DNA from 3 places in the Nocardia sp. 852002-20019_SCH5090214 genome. Region 1 is predicted to be linked to each of the others. Evidence: riboswitches for the same ligand, from Rfam matches in the RefSeq annotation. Region 1 holds a riboswitch; each other region holds the start of a gene.

Evidence for each region. Region 1 has a riboswitch for cobalamin ahead of metE (5-methyltetrahydropteroyltriglutamate--homocysteine S-methyltransferase). Riboswitches for the same ligand answer to the same signal wherever they lie in the genome.
Region 2: linked by a shared signal. The riboswitch ahead of A5780_RS35105 (HoxN/HupN/NixA family nickel/cobalt transporter) and the one ahead of metE (5-methyltetrahydropteroyltriglutamate--homocysteine S-methyltransferase) in region 1 are both predicted to bind cobalamin.
Region 3: linked by a shared signal. The riboswitch ahead of A5780_RS12530 (CbtB-domain containing protein) and the one ahead of metE (5-methyltetrahydropteroyltriglutamate--homocysteine S-methyltransferase) in region 1 are both predicted to bind cobalamin.

Annotation. Positions count from the first base shown of each region.
Region 1 is NZ_LZMK01000345.1:27,949-34,545, reverse strand. Features, by position in the region: gene rsmD (16S rRNA (guanine(966)-N(2))-methyltransferase RsmD) at 1-252, opposite strand, end outside; gene A5780_RS27190 (pyruvate carboxylase) at 355-3,759, opposite strand; cobalamin riboswitch at 3,973-4,191, shown strand; gene metE (5-methyltetrahydropteroyltriglutamate--homocysteine S-methyltransferase) at 4,325-6,595, shown strand.
Region 2 is NZ_LZMK01000419.1:18,499-25,095, forward strand. Features, by position in the region: gene A5780_RS35090 (hypothetical protein) at 95-385, shown strand; gene A5780_RS35095 (low temperature requirement protein A) at 408-1,676, opposite strand; gene A5780_RS35100 (ABC transporter substrate-binding protein) at 1,752-2,795, opposite strand; cobalamin riboswitch at 3,210-3,333, shown strand; gene A5780_RS35105 (HoxN/HupN/NixA family nickel/cobalt transporter) at 3,367-4,473, shown strand; gene A5780_RS35110 (lipase family protein) at 4,614-6,014, shown strand; gene A5780_RS35115 (succinic semialdehyde dehydrogenase) at 6,121-6,597, opposite strand, start outside.
Region 3 is NZ_LZMK01000151.1:1,059-7,655, forward strand. Features, by position in the region: gene A5780_RS12520 (hypothetical protein) at 1-724, opposite strand, end outside; gene ligD (non-homologous end-joining DNA ligase) at 782-1,750, opposite strand; cobalamin riboswitch at 1,864-2,007, shown strand; gene A5780_RS12530 (CbtB-domain containing protein) at 2,042-2,257, shown strand; gene A5780_RS12535 (CbtA family protein) at 2,279-3,133, shown strand; gene A5780_RS12540 (histidine phosphatase family protein) at 3,130-3,687, shown strand; gene A5780_RS12545 (DUF488 domain-containing protein) at 3,713-4,093, opposite strand; gene A5780_RS12550 (1-acyl-sn-glycerol-3-phosphate acyltransferase) at 4,266-5,027, shown strand; gene A5780_RS40890 (hypothetical protein) at 5,034-5,633, opposite strand; gene A5780_RS40895 (TetR/AcrR family transcriptional regulator C-terminal domain-containing protein) at 5,847-6,518, shown strand; partial or broken gene A5780_RS12565 (TauD/TfdA dioxygenase family protein) at 6,521-6,597, shown strand, end outside.

The DNA of each region.
Region 1 (6,597 bases):
GCCGCGAATCACCGCGGCCGCCTTGCGATCGGATTCGATCAGCAGCGCATGGGACGCACCGCGCGACAGCGCCTCCAGACCGAGGGCGCCGGACCCGGCATAGAGGTCGAGCACCCGGATGCCGTCGAAATCCATGCGCGCGGAAAGCGCGTTGAACAGCGCTTCCCGCACCCGGTCCGAGGTCGGCCTGGTCCCCGCGGGCGGAACCCGCAGTCGCCGACCACCGGCCGTGCCCGCGACGATCCGGGTCACCGCGATCCCCCCGCCACGGCAAGCCGAGCGCATGCGCGAGCCGGTCCGTGACCGATCACGGCCGGCCCTCGCCCCGCGCACGAATGTGGATGACCGGCATCGTCATTCGGCCGATGTCTCGTTCATGCGCAGTTCCACCAGCAGGTCGCCGCCTTCCACCTGCTGCACCGTGCCGATCGCCACCCGGGCGACGACTCCGGCGCGGGGTGCGGTGATGGCGGCCTCCATCTTCATGGCCTCGATGGTGCCGACCGTGTCACCGGCGGCGACCGTGTCGCCCTCACCGACGGTCAGGGTGACGACACCGGCGAAGGGTGCGGCGATGTGGCCGGCGTTGTTCTTGTCGGCCTTCTCCGCCACCGGAACCTCGCTGGCGATCGAGCGGTCGCGCACCTGCACCGGACGCAGCTGCCCGTTGAGAATGCACATCACCGTGCGCATGCCGCGCTCGTCCGGCTCCGAGATCGCCTCGAGGCCGATGAGCAGGGTGACGCCCTTCTCCAGTTCGACGCGGTGTTCCTCACCGTGGCGCAGACCGTAGAAGAACTGGTTCGCCGACAATCCGGTGGTGTCGCCGTACTTCTCCCGATGCGCCAGGAATTCCGCGGTCGGAGCGGGAAACAGCAATCGGTTCAACGTCTCTCGGCGCTGCTGTGACGAACCGTCCAGTGCCGCGGCGTCTTCCGCGGTCAGCGGCACTTCCGGCTTCGCCGGGCCGCGACCTTCGAGGGCGCGGCTGCGGAAGGGTTCGGGCCAGCCGCCCGCCGGGGTGCCGAGTTCGCCACGCAGGAAACCGATGACCGAGTCCGGGATGTCGTAGCGCGCGGGGTCGGTGGCGAAATCGTCCACGTCCACGCCCGATCCGACCAGCGACAGGGCCAGATCGCCGACCACTTTGGAGGACGGGGTGACCTTCACCAGCCGGCCCAGCAGCCGGTCGGCGGCCGCGTATTTGGCCTCGACCTCTTCGAACCGGTCGCCCAGCCCGAGCGCGATGGCCTGTTGCCGCAGATTCGACAGCTGCCCGCCGGGGATCTCGTGGTGGTACACCCGCCCGGTCGGCCCCGGCAACCCGGACTCGAAGGGCGCGTAGACCTTTCGCAGTGCCTCCCAGTACGGCTCGAGGTCGCAGACGGCATCGAGGTTCAGCCCGGTGTCGTAGGGCGAATGCGCGGCCGCGGCGACGATCGCCGAGAGCGCGGGCTGGCTCGTGGTGCCTGCCATCGGCGCGCTCGCCCCGTCCACGGCGTCGGCGCCGGCCTGCCAGGCGGCCAGGTAAGTGGCGAGTTGCCCGCCCGGAGTGTCGTGGGTGTGCACGTGCACCGGCAGATCGAAGTTGCTGCGCAGCGCGGTCACCAGCGTGTGCGCGGCCGGCGCCCGCAACAGCCCGGCCATGTCCTTGATGCCGATCACGTGCGCGCCGGCCTCGACGATCTGCTCGGCGAGCTTCAGGTAGTAGTCGAGGGTGTAGAGGTTCTCGTCCGGATTCGACAGATCACCGGTGTAGGACATCGCGACCTCGGCCAGCGCGGTGCCGGTCTCGCGTACCGCGTCGATCGCCGGCCGCATCTGATCCACATTGTTCAGCGCGTCGAAGATCCGGAAGATATCAATACCGGTACCGGTCGCTTCTCGCACGAACGCCCGCGTCACCTGCTCCGGATACGGCGTGTACCCGACGGTGTTGCGCCCGCGCAGCAGCATCTGCAAGCAGATGTTCGGAATCGCCTCCCGCAGCGCGGCCAGCCGCTCCCACGGGTCCTCGTACAGGAAGCGCAGCGCCACATCGTAGGTCGCGCCACCCCAGCATTCGACCGAGAGCAGTTCCGGGGTCATCCGCGCCACGTGCCCGGCGACGGTCAGCAGTCCGCGCGTGCGCACCCGCGTCGCGAGCAGCGACTGATGGGCGTCGCGGAACGTGGTGTCGGTGACGCCGACCGCGTCGCGCTCCCGCAACCACCGCGCAAAACCCTCGGGTCCCAGTTCGAGCAGACGCTGGCGGGTGCCGTCCGGCGGCGGCGCACTGAGATCGATCGCCGGCAGCTTGTCGTGCGGGTAGACCGCCGTCGGCCGCTCACCGTGCGGCTTGTTCACGGTCACGTCGGCCAGATAGCGCAGGATGCGGGTGCCGCGGTCGGCCGAACCGCGCTGGGTCAGCAGTTCCGGGCGCTCGTCGATGAACGAGGTGGTGATGCGTCCGGCGCGGAAATCCGGATCGTCGAGCACGGCCTGCAGGAAGGGGATGTTGGTGGCCACGCCGCGGATGCGGAATTCCGCCACCGCGCGCCGGGCCCGCGCCACCGCCGCGCCGAAGTCGCGGCCGCGACAGGTCAGCTTGACCAGCATGGAGTCGAAGTGGGCGCCGACCTCGGCGCCGAGATTCGCACCGCCGTCGAGCCGGATGCCACCGCCGCCGGGCGAGCGGTAGGCGGTGATGCGGCCGGTGTCGGGACGGAATCCGTTGGCCGGATCCTCGGTCGTGATCCGGCACTGCAGCGCGGCACCGTGAATCGACACGCTGTCCTGACTCAGCCCCAGATCCGCCAGCGACTCGCCGGCCGCGATGCGCAACTGCGACTGCACCAGATCCACATCGGTGATCTCCTCGGTCACCGTGTGCTCGACCTGGATCCGCGGGTTCATCTCGATGAACACGTGATGGCCGCGCTCGTCGAGCAGGAACTCCACGGTGCCCGCGCACGAGTACCCGATCTGGCGCGCGAACGCCACCGCGTCGGCGCAAATACGCATCCGCAGTGCGGGTTCCAGATTCGGCGCGGGCGCCAGCTCGATCACCTTCTGATGCCGCCGCTGCAGCGAACAGTCGCGCTCGAACAGATGCATGACGTTGCCGTGCTGATCGGCCAGGATCTGCACCTCGATATGCCGCGGGTTGATCACCGCCTGCTCGAGGAAGACCGTCGCGTCTCCGAACGCCGATTCCGCCTCGCGCATGGCGGCCTCGATGGCCTCGCGCAGTTGCACCCGATCCGCCACCCGGCGCATACCGCGACCGCCACCGCCGGCGACCGCCTTCACGAACACCGGGAAGTCCATCTCCTCCGATGCCCGCAGCAGCTCCTCGACATCGGCCGAGGGCGCGCTGGAGTTCAGCACCGGGAGCCCGGCCGCCTTCGCCGCCGCGATGGCCCGCGCCTTGTTACCGGTCAGTTCGAGCACCTCGGCCGAGGGGCCGATGAAGGTGATGCCCTCGGCCGCACAGGCCGCGGCGAGGTCCGGATTCTCCGACAGGAAGCCGTAGCCGGGGTAGACCGCATCGGCGCCGGCGGACTTGGCGGCGCTGATGATCTCGGGAATCGAGAGGTAGGCGCGCACCGGATGTCCGGGGACACCGATCTGGTACGACTCGTCGGCCTTGAGGCGATGCACCGAATTGCGATCTTCGTAGGGAAAAACCGCTACGGTGCCGATGCCTAGTTCGTAGGCGGCGCGGAAGGCACGGATGGCGATTTCCCCGCGGTTGGCGACCAGCACTTTGGAGAACATTCGATAAAGGTACCTGCCCGGCGAGCGGGGCCGGACAGTGAATACGGCTTCGCAGCCATCCTCACAAACCGGATCGGCGAGTCTGCGAAGTTGTGTTCTTCCAGCGGAAACATATCCGGCCGGGCGGGCGGCGTTTCCCCTGCCGCTCGCGGTGGATTACGCTCGGGAACGCAGCTGGTTCGCTGCCGCCGACGAGTTGGAGCCCCGAGCGTCGCGCGCAGCGTCGAAACCGGTCCTCGCGGGCCGGCGAGAGGGAACCCGGTGAGAATCCGGGACTGTCCCGCAGCGGTGAACAGGAACGACCGCCGTCATGAGCACTGGATCCATTCCGGGAAGCGACGGCCAGTAGGCGACATCCGGGGCCCTCTCCGGACCGGTCCGCACGACCGATGCCTGTGAGTCCGAAGACCTGCCGGTTGTGCCGGATACGCCGTATCCGGCGGTCACCGCCTCGTGGATCGGGCGGGCGGACCCGTGGCACACCGGATACCCCGGTGCGGCAGTGTTTTTCGGGGCTTCGTCCGTCGTGCGGCGGTGATCTGTGGCTTCCAGTTTGGAGAACACCGTGACTGTCACAACGCATACTCGTTTCACCGCAACGGTTCTGGGCCTGCCGCGCATCGGGCCGCGGCGCGAACTCAAACGTGCCGTCGAAAGCTACTGGGCCGGACGGATCGACGCCGCCGAACTCGAGCGCGTCGCCCGGCAACTGCGCGCGCAGAGCTGGTCGGGGGCAAAGGACGCCGGACTCGACGCGGTACCGGTGGGCACCTTCTCGTTCTACGACCAGATGCTCGATACCGCGGTCATGCTCGGCGCGCTGCCGCCGCGGGTCGCCGGCATCGGCGATCCGCTGGACCGCTATTTCGCGGCCGCGCGCGGCGCCGAGGGCATCGAACCGCTGGAGATGACCAAGTGGTTCGACACCAACTACCACTATCTGGTGCCGGAAATCGGCCCGGACACCCGGTTCGCCCTCGACCCCTCGGCCCTGCTCGGCGAGCTGCGGGAGGCGCGTGAGCTGGGCATCCCGGCACGTCCGGTGGTGATCGGGCCGGTGACCTTCCTCGCCCTGTCCAAGGGTGTCGACGGCGTCGCGCCGATGGACCGGCTGGCCGAGCTGATCCCGCTCTACCGCGAGCTGCTGGACCGGCTGGCCGACGCGGGCGCCGCCTGGGTCCAGATCGACGAGCCGGCCCTGGTGCGCGACCTCTCCGAGGCCGAGCTCGCCACCGTGCGCACCACCTACGCCGAAGTGAGCGCCGGGGACCGGCGGCCGAGCATCCTGGTGGCCACGTACTTCGGCTCCCCTGGCCCGGCACTGAGCGCCCTGGCCGCCACGCCGGTCGAGGGCGTGGCGCTGGACTTCCGTTCCGGCACCACCGTTTCCGAGGTCGCGGCGGTTCCCGCCCTGGCGGACAAGCTGGTGGTCGCCGGAGTGGTGGACGGCCGCAACATCTGGCGCACGGACCTGGAAACGGCGCTGAGTGAGCTGGCGACCCTGCTGGGTTCGGTCGGCGCGCTGGCGGTCTCGACCTCGAGTTCGCTGCTGCATGTGCCGTATTCGCTGGCCGCGGAGTCCGGCCTGGATCCGGTGCTGCGATCGTGGCTGGCGTTCGGCGCCGAGAAGATGGACGAGGTGCGGATATTGGCGCACGCGGTCGGTGCCGGCACCGACGCGGTCGCCGCGGAGCTCGCCGCATCGCGCGCCGCGATCGAGAGCCGCCGCCGCGATCCGCGCCTGCACAACGCGGCCGTGCGGGCCCGGCTCGCCGGCCTCGGCGACGATCGCGCGCAGCGGGCACCGGCGCAGCGCCGTCGCGAGCTGCAGCGCGCACAGCTGCGCCTGCCGCTGCTGCCCACGACCACGATCGGCTCCTATCCGCAGACCACCGCGATCCGCACCGCCCGCGCCGAGCTGCGCGCCGGCACGATCGACGAGGCGCAGTATCGCGAGCGGATGCGCGCCGAGATCGCGGATGTGATTGCGCTACAGGAGAATCTGGGGCTCGACGTCCTCGTGCACGGTGAACCCGAGCGCAACGACATGGTCCAGTACTTCGCCGAACAACTCGACGGATTCGCCGCCACCGACCACGGCTGGGTGCAGTCCTACGGCACCCGCTGCGTGCGCCCGCCGATCCTCTACGGCGATGTCGTTCGCACCGCGCCGATGACCGTCGAGTGGATCACCTACGCCCAATCGCTGACCGGCAAGCCGGTCAAGGGCATGCTCACCGGTCCGGTCACGATTCTGGCGTGGTCGTTCGTGCGCGACGATCAGCCACTGGCCGAGACCGCGCGGCAGGTGGCGCTGGCCATTCGCGACGAGACGGTGGACCTGGAGGCCGCCGGAATCCGTATCGTCCAGGTCGACGAGCCCGCGCTGCGCGAGCTGCTGCCGCTGCGCCGCGGTGATCAGCAGCCGTACCTGGACTGGGCGGTGGGCGCGTTCCGCCTGGCCACCGCCGGGGTTCGCGACGACACCCAGATCCACACCCATCTGTGCTATTCCGAATTCGGCGAGATCATCGGCGCGATCGCGGCACTCGACGCCGATGTCACGTCGGTGGAGGCGGCGCGCTCGCATATGGAGATCCTCGACGATCTCACCACCGCCGGGTACGCGCTCGGTATCGGGCCGGGTGTCTACGACATCCACTCACCGCAGGTTCCGAGTGTGGCCGAAATCGAGAATTCACTGCGTGAGGCGATGAAAGCCGTTCCGGCGGAACGGTTGTGGGTGAATCCGGACTGCGGCCTCAAAACCCGCGGCCGCGCCGAGGTGGAGGCGTCGCTGCGCAATATGGTCGAGGCGGCCGCGCTGGTGCGCTGATG
Region 2 (6,597 bases), on a different contig from region 1:
TTCGGGAAACTTCACCGTCCACGGCCCGATCCTCTGGGCGAGCTGCCTTCCCATTTCCGGGACCACCGGAAAACCTTGTGCTACAACTTTGTTCGTGGCGGCACTCATCGGCTTGGTGGTGATCCTGGGGATCATCATTCTCATCGCTGGAGCGGTTCTGTTGATCGTCAGTCTGGCGAAAGCGCCGGGGCGGCGGGCAGGTTCCGCCTCCGAGGCGTCGCAGCACCAGGACCTGCCGATGTGGACTCCCCCGCAGCACCAGGACGTCCCGATGTGGACTCCGCCGCAGCACCAGGACGTGCCGTTGTGGAGCCCGCCGCAGCAGCATTCCGCGCAGCAGTCGCAGGATCGGACGCCGCCGTACTGGTCGCCAGGTCCTCGATAGCACGGTGACGGGCTCGCTCGCGTCACTCCAGATTCGCCAGCATCTCGCGCTGATGCCGATAGCCGATGGTTTCGTAGCCGACCACGGTGATGAACGGGGAGATCATCACCACCAGTAGGCATACGGCGATCGAGGCGCCCAGCGCGGCCAGGATCACCGCGACGGCCAAGACCACGACCGTGAGGGTGAGCAGCAGGATGTGGAACGGGTCCGGGGCCGACAGCAGCAGGGTGTGCAGCAGATAGACCATCAGCAGGTACACGCCCACCGGCAGCGCCAGAGCGAGGACCACCGCGACCGGGCCGATGTGGGAGTGGTGCTCGAGCGACAGGCCCGCGACGTGCAGGCCCGCGCCGGCGCCGGCGATACCCATGTAGAGCGGGATGTGGCCGTAACCGAACAGGTAGCCGCGGTTGCGGCGGTGCACGAGGATCTCGCCGAACGGGGTGGTGAAGTACACCCACCACATGCCGAAGGTCAGGCCCACGCCGGCGACCACGATCGCGATCGCATCGGCACTCCACTGCCCGCCGTCGCTGCCGCCGAGCAGCCCGCCCGAGGAGGCGACCGTGCCGACCACGCCCTCACCGAGCGCGATGATGGCGAACAGGCTGTAGCGTTCGGCCACGTGGTGCGGATGCCACGGGGTACCACTCGCGCGGCCCTGCGTCAGCACCGGTACGAGCAGTTCCAGCACGCCGAGCAGTATGCATCCAACCCCGGCCACGAGCAGCGGCATGTGCACGAATGCGATGATCACCCAGCCGATTTGGGCGATGATCGTCCACCGGATGCTCCCGTAGCCGACGTGCCGGAAGGACGGCGACTCCCGTCCTGCGCGCCACCACTGCAGCACCATCGCGATCCGCATCACGATGTAGCCGACGACCATCACCCGCACGTCGAGGTGATCGCCCACATCGACCGAATGGAACATCGCGGGCAGGCCGAGGGCGAAGACCACCACGCCGATCATCACCACCATGGTGAGCACGCGGTACAGCCAGTCGTCGGTGTCGAATGCCGAGGCGAACCAGCTGAAATTGATCCAGGCGTTGACGATCGCGAACATCGCCAGCACGAAGGCGAGCACCGCCTTGCCCGCATGCCCGTCGGCGACCATCTCGGCGAAATACGACGCCGCCGTGCCGACCGCGACCACGAAGGTCAGATCGAACAGCAGCTCCAGGGGCGAGGACACGCGCCCCGGTTCGTCGGGGTCGCGGCCGGTCATCCGGACGAGGCGGTGCGCCGGGCCGCGGGCGCCGCCGGTGGATACGGAGTCGCTCATGGGCACCGATGATGCCGTACCGACGGGTCGGCTCGCCGCTATCGGCCCGTCGCCGTGGCAGGACGCGTGCGCGCGCTACTTCCCGGAAGCGTCCGACGGCTGCAGCAGCGAGTTGAACTTGTTCGTGTAGAACTTGCTCGGATCCAGCTTGTGATCGATGGCCCCGGTGTCCTCGAGCCAGCTCTGCCAGCGCGTGAAATCCTCGTCCGACACCTTGCCGTAGCGCGCCGGAACCCCCACGGACAGCCAGTATTTCAGCGTCGAGGTGTCCTCTCCCGCGCGGTGGCGGGCGTTGATGATCTCGGTGAATTTTGCGATCACCTGATCCCGCGGCGTGCTGCGCTCCCATTCGATCGCCTTCGCGACGCCGGTGGTGAAGGTGCGGACCACATCGGGGTTCTTCGCGATGAAATCGTTGCGGAAGACATAGGGTCCGCCGTTGATCGGGCCGCCGTATTCGTCGAGTTCGGTGAAAATCGGTCGCACTCCGCCGTTGGCCACCGCACGCTGTTGGAACTGGCCGTTCAATGCCGCGGCGTCGATCTGTCCCTGCCGCAGCGCCTGTTCGATATTCGGCGGCGGCAGCGCCACCAATTGCACCGATTTGATCTGGTCGACGCTCAGTCCGGCCTTCTTCAACGCATCGTGGATATCGGCCTCGTTCTGGCCACCGAGCGTATTCACGCCGACCTTCTTGCCGACCAGATCCGCGGCCGAACGAATCGGGCTGTTGTCGAGGGTGTAATAGCCCTGGAAGGACTTCTCGTCCGATCCGTAGTAGTTGACCACCGCGGTGATGGGCGCCCCGGCGCCGGCCAGCTTGGCGACCGCACCGGCGAAGGCCCCGCCGAAGTCGACCTGCCCGGTCGCGGCGGTCTGGATTTCCTGCGGCCCGCTGATGGTGTTGCCGACGTAGTCGAGTTCGATCTTGCCGTCGAAGAATCCGAGGTTCTCCGCGAGCTCCGGAAGCGTGACCTGATCGGTCCAGCCGAGATACCGAAGCGAGGTCACCCCGTTCTCGGTGTGGGCGGATCCTCCGCTGCCGCAGGCGGTGAGTAGCACAGCGGCAGCCGTACCGGCTGCGAAGACGGATATTGCGGTGCGGATACGTCCGGACATCAGGTAATTCCTCTCGACACTGCGCACGACGGCACGGTGGTGCGCGTCGGCTCGGCCGAGCCTAGGTGTTGTGAATTGCCGAGCCTCCCCTTTGAATCACGACGATTCGGTTGCCGGAAATACGCGTCGATCACTCGAGTACACCCGAGCGGTATCCACCCCGACCGGCACCATACTCGGGTACGCGGCAGAAGACTGCGACATGAAGGCTCCCCTGGCATTGCAGAAACGGCATTGCTGAAACGCTGACCCTGTGGAACTGGCACCCGCACACAGTCGTCGCACTACGGACTGTGTTACGCCGAGTCTCCTCGATTTCCCGGGCACACGGGGGCATACCCGACATTTCATCGATCGGGAATCCTGTCACCACCCTCGTTGCGACCTGCGAAGACCGTGGCCGCACGGGTGCGGTCCGTTGGTATAGTCCGCAGAGTTCTCGCGATGGGAACGGGAAACCGGTGCCAATCCGGTGCGGTCGCGCCACTGTGTTCAGCCCATGCTGTCAGCCAGACCCCTTTCGTCGCTGTGCACGGACGGGGACGCGGGTTCCCCAGAAGGGTTGTGGCACATGTCCACTCGTCGTCGCCTGCTTCGCGATGTGCTGCGGGACTGGTCCCGGCGTGACTGGCTGGAAGCGGCGGTGCTGCTCGGTGTGGTCGCGTTGATGCATCTGATCGGATTCGGCCTGCTGTTCGGCGCGATCGCCCCGCACGGTTATCGCATCGGGACGGAGGTCTTCGGCATCGGACTGGGCATCACGGCCTACACCTTCGGGCTGCGCCACGCCTTCGACGCCGACCACATCGCCGCCATCGACAACACCACGCGCAAGCTGATGAGCGACGGCAAACGGCCCAAATCGGTCGGATTCTGGTTCGCGATGGGGCATTCCACGATCGTGTTCGTCCTCGCCGCGCTGGTGGTGGCGGGTGCGCACGTGGTGGGCACCCTGGTCGACGAGGACTCGTCGACCCGCAAGACCCTGGGCACCATCTCGACCGTGGCCTCCGGATCGTTCCTGTATCTGATCGGCCTGCTCAATGTGGTTGCGCTGATCGGCATCTGGCGGGTGTTCCGCCGTCTGCGCCACAGCGGCGAATACGATCGCGCGGAACTGGAGGCGGCGCTCGATTCGCGCGGATTCCTGGCACGCCTGCTGGCGCCGGTGATGCGGATGGTGGGACGGCCGGTGCACGTCTATCCGGTCGGCGTGCTGTTCGGACTGGGTTTCGACACCGCGACCGAGGTGGCGCTGCTCGCGCTGGCCGGGTCCGGCGCGGCGGCGGGACTGCCCTGGTACGCGATCGTGGTGCTGCCGCTGCTGTTCGCGGCGGGGATGAGCGTGATGGACACGATCGACGGCCTGTTCATGAACGTCGCCTACGACTGGGCGTTCTCCGATCCGGTGCGCAAGATCTTCTACAACCTGGCCATCACCGGCCTGTCGATCGCGGTGGCCCTGTTCATCGGCTCGATCGAGCTGATCAAGGTGCTGCACGACGACACCGGTTTCGGCGGCCCGGTCGGAGAGTGGATCGCCGGTATCGACCTCAACAACGCGGGATTCGCGATCGTCGGATTGTTCGTCCTCGCCTGGGTCGTCGCGATCGCCTACTGGCGGCTGGCGAAGGTGGACGAACGCTGGGCGCCCGCGCCGACCGAGGAATCGGCCTAGCCACACCACATTCGACCGCACCTCGTCGAGCCGCGCATCGCCGGCCGGCATGCGACATTCTTGCGACGGCGATCACACCTGTGCCATAGTTCGCTGCATATGTGAGACGGAGCAGTCTCGCATTAGTGAAGGAGCCGAGTGTGACCGAATCCTGGACGCGCCGCATCCGCCGGACGACCTGTGTCCTCGCCGCGGCGGCGGCATTGACCGTTCCGGCCGCAGTGGTGGCTCATCCGCCGCACGCCGGCGCCGAACCCGCGCCGGTCGCACCCGCGGCCCCGATTCCGCTACCACCCGAGCTGGACCCGGGCTTCTACCATCCGGCACCGGAGATCGTCGCGGCGAACCAGCCCGGCGAGATCATCGCCGCGCGGCAGGTGCGGGTGGCCAATCTCGGGCTGATCCCGGTCAATGTCGACGCGTGGCAGATCTCGTACCGATCGAACGACAGTCGTGACCGACCGATCCCGGCGGTCGCGACGGTTCTGAAACCACGCGGTTCGGCACCGGACAAACTGGTCTCGATGCAGATCGCCGAGGATTCCCTGGCCGGCTACTGCGCACCCTCCTACGCGATCCAGCATTTCTCGGCCGGTCCGTTCCTGGGCCAGATCGTGGCCCCGGCCGAATTCGTGATCGCCCAGGGCGCGTTGCAGCAGGGCTGGGCCGTGGTGATTCCCGATCACGAGGGGCCGAACAACGCCTATGCCGCGGGGCCGCTCGCCGGCCGAATCACCCTCGACGGCGTTCGCGCGGCCCGAGATTTCGAGCCGATGCGGTTGAGCCCGCAGACCAGGATCGGCCTCTACGGCTACTCCGGCGGTGCGATCGCGACCGGTCACGCGGCCGAACTGAAGAGCACCTACGCACCGGAGCTGAATATCGTCGGCGCGGCCGAGGGCGGGGTTCCGGCCGATCTCGGCATGACGCTGAAGGTGGCCAACGGACAGGCGACCTCGGGGCTGGTACTGGCCGCCGTGATGGGCCTGACCCGCGAATACCCCGAATTCGCGCGTTTCGTCGACGAGCATATGGACCCATTGGGCAAGGGACTGACCACGATTCAGAGCGGATTGTGCGTGCAGTACGTCAGCTCGCTGCTGCCGTTTCTGAATCTCGAAGGAATGTTGCGGGTTCCTGGCGATCCGCTCCAGCAGCCCGTGGTCGCCGACGTACTGGACGAAACCCGCATGGGCAAGTCGGTGCCGGATATGCCGATGTACATCTGGCAGGGCAACCCGGACGAGATCATCCCGGTCGGCCAGGTGAACAACCTCGTCGACACCTACTGCCGAAACCCCTCCGCCACAGTGCAATACACCCGTGAACACTTCGCCGAACATGTCGCCACCGAGATCTCCGGCGGCGGCCCGGCGATGCTGTGGTTGCGCGACCGTCTCGACGGCGTACCCGCGCAGCCGGGCTGTCACACCGCGGATGCGGGCTGGTTGTTGCTGGACCCCAACGGTTTCCAGATGCTGGCCTCGACCTTCGGCGAAACCTTCGCCTCGTTCTTCGGTAAGTCGATCGGCGTGAAGTAGGCCGCGCGCAGAGCTACCGGCACAGCGTGGTGCCGGGTGATGGGAAGGGCCCGTTCGTCAGGGGGACGAACGGGCCCATTCCGTGGAGATCGACGGCATCGACCCGTCAGCGGATGCGCAGCCGGCGGCTCAGACGCAACGTGATGAGCGTGCTCTTGAGCTGCTTTTCGAACGGCATACCCGCCCGGGCCGAGAGCACCTGCTTCTTCTGCACGCCGACGTTGACCGTATCGGTGTACTTGAGCAGGCCCGCGTCGCCGTGCCGGGTGCCCACGCCGGACTGTTTGACGCCGCCCGAGGGCGTCATCTTCGCCGAATAGGTCGCGACGAAGCCGTCGTTGACGTTGACATTGCCCGCCTCGAGCCGGTCGGCGAGCTTCTCCGCACGAGCGAGATCCGAACTCCAGATGCTGGCGTTGAGACCGTAGGTGGTGGCATTGGCCTGTCGGACGGCCTCGTTCTCGTCGGTGTAGCGGTAGATGGTGACGACCGGACCGAAGGTCTCGACGGTCGCGTGCTCCATCTCGGGGGTCACACCGGTCAGCACGGTCGGCTCGTAGAACGCCGGGCCGATGTCCGGGCG
Region 3 (6,597 bases), on a different contig from region 1:
TGGTTTCGACGCTGCCCGTGCCGTTACGCAGAGTGACCAGGACCCCGAACACGTTGTCCGGCCCGTTCTTCGGCGGAGACCACTGTGTCGCGTCGCCCACATAGACGGTCGCCTGTCCCTCGTCCGTCCAGTCCGACACTTTCCTGCCGCAATGGGAGTTGGTGACGAGCCCGGCCAGGACACCGGACGGGGTGCCGCTGCCCGCGATCAGCGGCGGAATCGTGACCACCGCACCGACGAGAACGGCAACTGCCAGCGCCGCCCCGCCTCGCATCGAGGCGGAACGCGTCCGACCGGATCGGTTGCCGTACAGGTGCAAGAAGGCTGCCGTGAACGCTGCGGCAACGGCGAAGCACGCCGCGGCGACGCTCGTGTCGAGGCGTCCGGGTAGCTCCGGCTTGTAGTCGGACAAGGACAGCTCGGTTCCCACCCACTGAGCGAAGAAACTGGCGATCAGTCCACCCGCGATGGTGCCGCCAGGCGCGAACGGGTAGGGCAACAGCCCGAAAATGGCGGTGACGAACAGCACCGGGCTGATCACGAACAGGAACGGCCAATAGATCGAGAAGTTGACGGCGAATTGGCCACCCGCATCGAGATCCGGTCCCGAGAACAGTCCCCGCCCGATCGCCAGCCACGCCACAGCCAGCGCGCCGACGGCAATGATCTGCCCTGTGTACGCGAGACGGTTCAACCGATTCCACGATGCATCACGAGCAGACACCCGGTCACTATAGTGATTTCCCAAGCCGCAGCAGTGGGCGAATCGTCCCTTTCCCGTTCAGGAATCGAGCGCGCTGTCGGCGCGCCCGGGCACTTCGACCTCGTCCGGCGTCTTGTCCGGCCGCAAGCCGCGCCAGGACGGGTGGCGCAGGCGCCCGTCGCCGGTCCGCTCCGTGAACGACACCTCGCCCACCAGTTCGGGTTCCACCCAGATCGCGTCCTTCACCGGCGCCGCGACAGTGGGGGTCTGCCGCCGCAGCGGACGCAACCGGGCCTGGAGATCGTCGAGCATGGCCTGCGTGAAACCGGTCCCCACATTGCCGATGTAGACCAATTCCCCGGTCTCGTCGTGCACGCCCATGAGCAGTGAGCCGATGCGTCCCGCGCGACGGCCGGCGCCGGGCCGCCACCCGACGATGACGATCTCCTGATCGTTCACGTTCTTGACCTTGGTCCACAGCGGACTGCGCCGGCCCGGCAGATAGGGACTGTCGAGCCGCTTGCACACGATGCCCTCGAGCCCCAACCGTGCCGATTCGGCGAGCACATCGGCGCCGGTACCGGTCAGCCGCGGCGGGATGCGCCAGCTCGGGCCGCGCAGGCCGAGTTGTTCCAGCAGCCCGCGGCGTTGCTCGTACGGCAGGTCGATCAGCGGGCGGTCGCCGATGTGCAGCAGGTCGAAGATGAGGTAGGTGGCGGGTACCGAGCGCATCAGTGCGCGGATCATGGCCGGATTGCGCTGGTGCATCCGCGGTTGCAGGGCGGCGAAGGAGGTGCGGCCGTCGGCGGCGAAGGCGACGATTTCGCCGTCGACGACGATCGGCGGCACCGCGGGCGCGAGGTCGGCGAGCTCCGGCCAGGCGGCGGTGACATCGTTGCCGTTGCGCGAGATCAGCCGCAATTCCCGCTCGACGTAACCGATGGCGCGGATACCGTCGAATTTCACCTCGTACGCCCAGGCCGCACTGTCGGCGGGCAGAGCGCCGGCGGTCGCCAGCATCGCCGCGTATCGCGGCAATCCGCTCATGAGCGCCCACCTTTCGATTAATGGCTATTTCTCGGTTACTACCCTGAAATCCTCCTCTTACAGCGACGATGATGCTGACATTTCAGTCACGACCCGATCTCGCAACCCGCCGATTGACCAGCCGAACGGCAATTTCGTATGGTTGTGCGAGCGACGATTCGAGGAACCCGGTGAAAATCCGGGACGGTCGCGCCACTGTGAGCGTTTCGCCGGGCGGAATGTGAGTCAGATACTCGGATCGCGTGGTAACCACCATCGAGCGGGGACGCGCAATCCCCGGAGGAGAGTCACATGGCGACGTCCTATGTTCCCCGGTCCGGCCTGGAGTCGATTCGGCTCTCCATTCCCACGACGGCCCTGTGGCTGGGCGGCACCACGCTCCTGGCTCTGCTCGCCCTCTACTTCATCGGCATCGATCAGGGCGCGGTCTCGATCTTCGGAGACGATATGCACGTGCACGAATTCGTCCACGACGCACGGCATTTCCTCGGCTACCCCTGCCACTGACCGCGGGATCGAGCCCCCACAATGGAAAAACGAATCATCGCCCGCGGTGTGCTGGTCGGTGCGACCGGCGGGCTGGCGGCCTTCGTCTTCGCGCGGATCCTGGCCGAGCCGATCATCGATCGCGCCATCGACTACGAGGGCGGGCGCGACGCGGCGCACACGACACTCGAAGCGGCCGCAGGACATTCGATGGCCGGCATGGAAGAGAGCGAACTGTTCACCCGGTCGGTGCAGTCGACCATCGGCCTCGGCTTCGGCACGGTCGTCTTCGGCGCCGCGATGGGCGCGCTGTTCGCGGTGGTGTACTGCCTGTTCATGGGCCGTGTCGGCAGTTTGAGCCCGCGCAATCTCGCACTGTGCGTGGCGGGCGGCATGTTCGGCGTGCTGTACGCCGTGCCGTTCCTCAAATATCCGACCAATCCGCCCTCGATCGGCAATCCCGACACGATCGGGCAACGCACCGGTCTCTACCTGTCGATGGTGGTGATCGCCGCGGTCTGCGCGGTGGGCGCCGTGTGGCTGGGGCGGAAACTGCAAGCGCGCCTGGGCAATTGGACGGCGACCATCGCCGCGGGCCTGGCCTTCGTGGTGGTGGTGACCGCGATCGCGGCGTTGCTGCCCGCACTCGGGCATCTGGCCGCCAACCGGGCACCGGGCGACGCGGCCACCGAAACACCCGGGCCGCTCACCGATTCGAGCGGCCGGATCGTCTATCCGGGCTTCCCCGCCGACGATCTGTACTACTTCCGCTTCTATTCCCTTGCCGCGCAGGTCATTCTGTGGTCCGTGATCGGCGTGGGTTTCGCGACACTGGCGCCGCGGTTGTTCCGGCGCGCGGACGAATCGGCCGCGGCCGCGCCGGCAGCGGCGGTATGAGCGCGACCGTCACCCGGCTCACGTTGATCAGCCACGGCATGACCGAGGCGATGCGGACGGCCCGCTTCCCGGTCGATGAACCACTCGACGAGCTTCCCCGCGACGCCGCCTCCCCCACGGCGCCGCGGGCCGACCGGGTCCTGGCCGCGCCGGAACTGCGGACCGCCGCGACCGCCACCCTGCTGGGTCTGCGGGCGACCACCGAACCCGCCCTGCGCGATCTCGACTGCGGCGAGTGGGCGGGCAGGCAGATGGATTCTCTCGACCCGGCCGACCTGATGGCCTGGATGTCCGATCCCGCCTACCGCGACCACGGCGGTGAAGCGATCACCGACCTGCTCGAACGGGTGCGTGACTGGCTCGAATCGATGGTCGCCGACCGAAGCCGGATCGTCGCGATCACCCATCCCGCCGTCGTCCGCGCGAGTGTGCTCCTCGCCCTCGCCGCGCCGCCGGAATCGTTCTGGCGCATCGACATTCCGCCACTCAGCGCCACCACACTGCACGGCCGCGGCGCCGCCTGGACCGTGCGGCACACCGCGAATCCGCTGTGAGCGGGCAGGTGTGCACCCGGCCACCTCAGTGCGACGCCGGCTTCTTCCCGACCAGATCGGCGAGTACGGCCGCCTCGCTGATGTCGATCCGCTTGGTGGCCGACAACAGAGTGAGCATGCCGCGCCCGGCGAGTTCGCGGAGGTGGTCGAGGTCGCCGGCGCGTTCCGGACTTCGGAGCTCCTCGCGGTAGCGGCGACCGAACTCGTCGAATTTGGCGGGATCGTGCCCGTACCAGGTGCGCAACTCGGTCGAGGGTGCGATCGTTTTGCACCACTCGTCGAGGTGGGCGTTCTCCTTGCTCATCCCGCGCGGCCAGAGGCGATCGACCAGCACCCGCATTCCGTCGTCGGGATCGGGATCGTCGTAGATCCGCCGGACCTGAACCCGCGGTCGTGCACTCGCCATCGCGCTGCTCCCTTCGGTCGGCCGTATCGTCCGGCACCCGCGGCGCGGGATCGCCGGTCCCCCGCTTCCCGCATTCGAGGGTAGTCACGGGAGCGGCGTCTTTCGCCGGCTCGCCACGGCCGCTGCGCCCACCTCTGCCTACGCAGCCGTAGGTTACGGTAGCGTAGGTTGAATGAACGTCCCGACCTCGACCGCCGATCCCGTCGTTGCGCCCCCGTCGGTCGAATTCGACAATCGCGATGCCGTCTACGAGTACTACCGCACCCACCGCGCGCCCCGCACCCGCGCGCGCCTGTTCTACGCGATCACCGCGTATCGCAAACGTCCCACGGTCCGCTATGCGGACGGTGCCCGCGCGGCGATCCGGCAGCTGATTCGCGACAACCGCCGCATGATCATCGCGATCAACCATGTCAGCGTGGAAGATCCGCGCACGGTGGCCGCCTTCGCCTGGCGCAGCGTGTTCCGGCCGCGGATCGGCCATATCCGTGTGCTGGCCAAGGACGAACTGTTCACCGAGCCGGAGCAGCGGTCGCGCATCGACATCATGGGCGCCATCCCGGTGTTCCGCGGCAAGGACCACGGCCCACGCGCCGCCTACGCCGCCGGGCAGCAACTGATGGACGTCTGCGTCGGGCGCATGGTCGACGGTGACGACCTCGCGTTGTTCCCGGAGGGCACCTGCAACGAAACCGATCCGGCCCGCGTGCAGACCATCGGCACCGGCATCGGCCACATCGCCGCACGCGCCCGAAAGGCCGGGGCGGCACCGGTTTTCGTCTTCCTCGGCCTGACCTACGGCCCCGACGGCCGCGCCACGTTCTACCTCGACGAGCCGCTGCCGGATTTCCCGGATCGACCGGCCGAAATCACCCGGGTGGTCGGCAGCCGGATGCAGCGCGCACTCGACGGGGCGATCGCGGCCGTCCGGTAATTCGCTTCAACCGGCCGGCAGGGTGCGCACCCCCGACCCCGCGGCCACCGCACCCACCACCGCGCGGAAGAATTCGACATCGGTGGCGGGCGACCGCATGCCCACCGCCTCGAGCGCGTAGGCCTTGAAGGCTCGTGCCGCACGGGTCGGCACGTACTGCGTCGGCGAGGCCTGCGCGAACGATGTGTCGCGGTACTCCGTATCGCCCCAGAACCGGACATCGGTGCGTGCGCTGCCCAGATATCGGTGGGCCCACTCGCGCGCCGGTTCGCCGAGTGCGGACAGATCTCCGGCGACCGCGAAAGCATGCGGTATCGGCACCTGCCGCCGGCAGCGCAGCACACATCCGAGATCCAGGACGCCCAGCCCGAGAATCGTCAGCGGCCGGATGTCGCCGGGCGCATCGACCGCGACGGTGACCTCCCAGCCGGCGACCGCTCGGTCGAACAGCCAGCCGCCGGCGCGCGAGACGACCTCGACAGGATTGTCCGCGACCACGACCAGCTGATATCGCAGCGAGCGCCGGCCGGATTCGGCCACGGCGCATTCGCGCGGAGCTTCCGCCGCGTGGGCGTTCGTTGGGTACCGGTGCGACACAGCAGACATAGCACTTCCGTTCCGATCACAACCACCACTGCCTTCCCCCGCCTCGGGCGGCCCACATCGCCCGAGCAGAGACTAGTTTATTTTCCCCCAGCGGGAGAAAATATTGGCCGAACTCGTATCCATCCACCGGGCGTGTTGTCCGGACCCGCCGCCGGCAGCCGTAGCCTGAGAGGGGTGAGCGGCGGGAATACAACCGGGTCCGGGACTGGAATCGTGCAGACATCGCGGCGCGGCCGCGGGCGTCCGCCCCGGCTGAGCCGGGATCGCATCGTCGCGGCCGCCCGCGCGCTGCCGCCGGAAACACTCACCATGAAAGCGGTCGCCGACGCGCTGGGCGTCGACCGCAAATCGCTGAACTACTACGTCAGCGACCGCGACGGATTGCTGGAACTGGTCGCGCTGGACGCCTTCGAAACCGAGTTCCGCCGCTTGGCCCTGCCCGCCGAGGGCGATTGGCGGCAACTGCTGCGGCTGTTCGCCGCCGCGGTCGCCGAGGCCCTCACCCAGGTCGGCGTCTTGATCTCCTATGTGCGATTCGGTGGCCGAGGCGGCCTGTCGACGCTGGCGGCGATCGAGCGGATATTCCAGTCGCTGGTCGGCGCCGGATTCGAGCCGATGGAGGCCGGGCGCACGCTGCGACTGCTCGCCGATATCGCGTACTCGGCGGCGCGCGAGGCCGCGGAGGCGACCCGGGGCCACGTCGACATCCAGGCCGAACATGTCGCCCGGACCCTGAATTCGGAAGCGGGACAAGAGTTCCCACTCCTGCGCCAGGTCGCGACCACCCGCGAGAGCGCCGCGCGCGTCGGCGAGCAGTTCGAATTCGACCTCGAGCTCGTGATCGCCGGGCTGGAACGCAAGCTCGAGGCACGCGGCCGGGCCTGAGACTGCCGCACCCGCTGCGGGTGCTGGCCGAGAATCTGCGTGCCCGCCACACCAATCGCTACGACTACGCCGCCGACAC